Regions from separate parts of the Streptomyces sp. NBC_01445 genome, predicted to be linked through region 1. Evidence: riboswitches for the same ligand, from Rfam matches in the RefSeq annotation. Region 1 holds a riboswitch; the other holds the start of a gene.
What was found. Region 1 has a riboswitch for glycine ahead of gcvT (glycine cleavage system aminomethyltransferase GcvT). Riboswitches for the same ligand answer to the same signal wherever they lie in the genome.

Region 1 (2,192 bases):
GCGGCGGCCTCGAGCGCCTCGCGGCCCACGAAGCGGCCCTCGTTGCCCGTCTTCTCGAACTTCACGACGCGGCCGAGACCGGCGTCGAAGGGGGTCAGCGCCGTCGTCAGCTCGTGCCCGTACAGCGGCATGCCGGCCTCCAGGCGCAGCGTGTCGCGGCAGGAGAGGCCGGCGGGGACGAGCCCGACCGGCGCGCCCGCGTCGGTCAGCGCCTGCCACAGCTTCTCGGCGTGCTCCGGGGCGACGAACAGCTCGAAGCCGTCCTCGCCGGTGTAGCCGGTGCGGGCGATGAGGGCCGGCACACCGGCGACGGTGCCGGGCAGGCCCGCGTAGTACTTGAGGCCGTCCAGGTCGGCGTCCGTGAGGGACTTCAGGATGCCGGGGGACTCGGGGCCCTGGACGGCGATCAGCGCGTAGGCGTCGCGGTCGTCGCGGACCTCGGCGTCGAAGCCGGCGGCGCGCTCGGTGATCGCGTCGAGGACGATCTGCGCGTTGCCGGCGTTGGCGACGACCATGTAGTGAGGAAGACCGGCCTCCTGCTCGCCCAGGCGGTAGACGATCAGGTCGTCGACGATCCCGCCGTCCTCCTGGCAGATCATGGTGTAGCGGGCGCGGCCGGGGCCGATCGTGGACATGTTGCCGACGAGGGCGTAGTCGAGGAGATCGACGGCCTGCGGCCCGGTGACGGTGATCTCGCCCATGTGCGAGAGGTCGAAGAGGCCCGCCTTGGTGCGGACCGCGATGTGCTCGTCGCGCTCGCTGCCGTACCGCAGCGGCATGTCCCAGCCCGCGAAGTCGGTCATCGTCGCGCCCAGCGAGCGGTGCAGGGCGTCGAGGGCGGTCTTACGGGGGACGTTGTTCATGAGTGGTGCTCCAGGATCCCAGGCATGACAGACGAGGGCGATGGTCTTCCTCCCCATCTGTCATCGGAACCTGAGAGGTTCGCCGGCGCCACACGTACAGAGGTGGTCGCGGCTTGCACCTTGGGTGGAGCGGCCGAGGGCCGCCCGCTTTTCAGATATGCCTCGCCCGCGCGGTACGGGGCCTGAGAGATTCAAGGGAGGAACTTGCTCCTTCGGCGCCCCCGGGGACGCGTAGGCGTCCGGGGAGCTCTCCCGCGCGGATTCAAGCGGCCGGTATGCAGTTGGTCGTGCTCTTGGCGCGCACATCATTGCATGCCGACCGTACGGGGAAACCACTTGTAGGGCATTACCGTCTCTTTACACTTGGCGGGCAAGGGTGGCGTGACCGGAACGGGGAGGACGATCACGGTGCACAAGGCAGCGGCGGGTGCGTACGCGGCGGCAGGGGTCGGGCAGCGCGCTGTGCCCCGCCCCGGGGCGGTGACAGGGCGCGGTCCGGTCGTCAGGGATCTGCGCGGCAGAGGCGGCCGCACACCGAGGCGCCTCGGCTTCGCGCGGGGTGACCTGATCGTGGTCTCGGGGCTCCCGGGCAGTGGCAAGTCCACGCTGATGCGCCGCGTGGTCGGTGCCGGGGGAGCCGTGCGCATCGACTCGCAGGACACGCGTGACCGCTGGGCGGCCCGGTTGCCGCGGCTGCTCCCGTACGCCGTGTACCGCCCGCTCGTGCGGCTCGCGCACTTCGCCGGGCTGCGGCGCGCCCTGCGCTCGGGAGGCAGCGTCGTCCTGCACGACTGCGGTACGCAACGCTGGGTGCGGCGCTGGCTGGCCAAGGAGGCCGGGCGGCGCGGCGCGGACCTGCATCTGATGCTGCTCGACGTCGACGCGGGCACGGCGCTCGCGGGCCAGCGGGACCGCGGCCGCGGGGTCTCGCGCTACGCGTTCGCCCGGCACCGCCGCGCGGTCGCGGGCCTGGTGGAGTCCGCCGAGCGCGGTGACCTGCCGTGGGGCTGCGCGTCCGCGGTGCTGCTCGACCGGGACGCGACGGATGTGCTGAACGGGATCAGGTTCGAGGGGAGTTGACCGGCTGCGACCCTCTGTGCACATGCGGACGCGGAGGGTGTTCTGTCGCCCGCACGCGCTAGGGTTCGGCCGCAGACAGAGCGGTTCCAGAGCGGGTGGTAGGCACATGGACATTCCGGCGCAGGCTCACGCACATCCGTACGGCGGGTGGCCGGCCAACGAGCTTGAGGAGGTGCTCGCCGCCTCCCTCGGGGTCGACTCGGCGGGCGGCCGCATCGTCGAGGTCCTCGGGCGCAGCCAGGTGTGGAT
Region 2 (2,192 bases), 4.3 Mb from region 1:
GCGGCTCCTGGAGTCCGTGGACACGACGGGCGGGGTGCGGCTGCTGGGCGTGGGAGTGACGGGTCTGGCCGACTACACGCAGGAGGATCTGTTCGCGCAGGCGCGGGCGCAGGCCGAGGCCGAGGCGCACGCGGCCGGGGGTGAGGGGGAGACGGAAGGGGTGGATGGTGCGGGGGATGAGGGCCGGGTGGCTGCCGAAGAGGTCGTCGAGGCCGCGGACCGGCGCTGGGTGGCCGGGCACGACGTGCGACACGAGGAGTTCGGGCACGGGTGGGTGCAGGGGAGCGGGCTCGGGCGGGTGACGGTGCGCTTCGAGACGCCGTACTCGGAGCCTGGGCGGGTGCGTACGTTCCGGACCGACGACCCCGCGCTCGTCCCCGCGGAGCCGCTGCCGCTGGTGGCGGAGGGCGACGTGAGGCGGGTTGAGGCAAGGGAGCAGGGTGCCGGGTCAGGTGTCGTCTGAGGTGCCGGCGATCTTGCCGAAGTTGCGGTCCTGAGGGGGCTCGGGGTCGTCCGGGCCCGTGATGTCGAGCCCGTAGTGGTGGTAGAGCTGGAGCTCCTGTTCGGGGGAGAGGTGACGGCCGACCCCGAAGTCGGGGGCGTCCTTGATCAAGGAGCGTTCGAAGGGGATGCGCAGGGTGCCCTCCACCAGCTCGCTCGGCTCCAGGGGGACGAAGGCGTCCCGGCTGAACAGGCCTGTGCGTATGGCCGCCCACTCCGGGACCCCGGTCGCGTCGTCGAGGTAGACCTCGTCGACAGTCCCGATTTTGGCTCCGTTGCGGTCGAACGCCTTGCGGCCGATCAGGTTTCGCGGATCGACATCGGTCTGCACGGGGCCCTCCAGCTGATCGCAACTCATCCGTAAGCACTACCAAAGTGCACATTGGTGACGGCGGCCACTCGAAGCCGGGGGCATTGTTGCCGCTGGTAGGCTGGCCATGGCTGCTGACCCCGTGCGGGAGAGTCCTCCGGATGACACCGGAGGCGCCGAAGGAGCAACTCCTCCCCGGAATCTCTCAGGCCCCTGTACCGCACGGACGAGGTCACTCTGGAAAGCAGGGCGGGCGTTCAGGCCTCCGCTCTCACCGACGGTGAAAGTCGGCATGCCCTTCGTGATGTGGGCACGCCGGTGAAGCTCTCAGGTTGAGATGACAGAGGGGGAGGCCGTCCGGGCACCCGCGCCGTGGTGCCCCTCGCAGGTCGTAGTGACCAGGAGGCCTCCGCAATGACCGCCAACCGTATTCCGCTTTCCCAGCTGGAGCAGGGAATCCCCTTCGAGCAGCGCCATATCGGTCCGGATGAAGCCGCGCAGGCCAAGATGCTCGCGCAGGTCGGGTACGGCTCGCTCGACGAGCTGACGGCGGCCGCGGTCCCGGACGTGATCAAGAGCGCTGAGGCGCTCGATCTTCCCGGGGCCCGCACCGAGGCCGAGGTGCTTGCCGAACTCCGCTCCCTCGCGGACCGCAACCAGGTCCTCGACTCGATGGTCGGACTCGGCTACTACGGCACGTTCACGCCGCCCGTCATCCTGCGCAACGTCATGGAGAACCCGGCCTGGTACACGGCGTACACGCCCTACCAGCCGGAGATCTCGCAGGGCCGGCTCGAGGCACTGCTCAACTTCCAGACGATGGTCGCCGAGCTGACCGGCCTGCCGACCTCGGGCGCCTCGCTGCTCGACGAGGGCACGGCCGCGGCCGAGGCCATGGCGCTGTCGCGGCGCATCGGCAAGGTCAAGAACGGCGCCTTCGTGGTCGACGCGGACGCGCTGCCGCAGACCATCGCCGTGATCCAGACGCGCGCGGAGCCGACCGGTGTCGAGGTCGTCGTCGCCGACCTCTCCGAGGGCATCCCGGCCGAGGTCGCCGAGCGCGGCGTCGTCGGCGTCCTGATCCAGTACCCCGGCGCCTCCGGAGCTGTCCGCGACATCAAGCCGGTCATAGAGCAGGCTCACGAGCTGGGTGCCGTCGTCACGGTCGCTGCCGATCTGCTCGCCCTCACGCTGCTGACCTCGCCCGGCGAGCTCGGCGCCGACATCGCCGTCGGTACCACGCAGCGCTTCGGCGTCCCGATGGGCTTCGGCGGGCCGCACGCCGGCTACATGGCGGTCCGCGAGAAGTTCGCGCGCAGCCTGCCCGGCCGCCTCGTGGGCGTCTCCGTCGACGCCGACGGCAACAAGGCGTACCGCCTCG

Region 2: linked by a shared signal. The riboswitch ahead of gcvP (aminomethyl-transferring glycine dehydrogenase) and the one ahead of gcvT (glycine cleavage system aminomethyltransferase GcvT) in region 1 are both predicted to bind glycine.

What each region holds. Positions count from the first base shown of each region.
Region 1 covers NZ_CP109485.1:3,889,842-3,892,033, reverse strand. Annotated here, with positions in the region: gene gcvT (glycine cleavage system aminomethyltransferase GcvT) at 1-863, opposite strand, end outside; glycine riboswitch at 911-1,024, opposite strand; glycine riboswitch at 1,025-1,128, opposite strand; gene OG574_RS17570 (AAA family ATPase) at 1,266-1,943, shown strand; gene OG574_RS17565 (enhanced serine sensitivity protein SseB) at 2,050-2,192, shown strand, end outside.
Region 2 covers NZ_CP109485.1:8,226,733-8,228,924, forward strand. Annotated here, with positions in the region: gene OG574_RS37435 (DNA polymerase IV) at 1-463, shown strand, start outside; gene OG574_RS37440 (PRC-barrel domain-containing protein) at 449-832, opposite strand; glycine riboswitch at 947-1,042, shown strand; gene gcvP (aminomethyl-transferring glycine dehydrogenase) at 1,226-2,192, shown strand, end outside.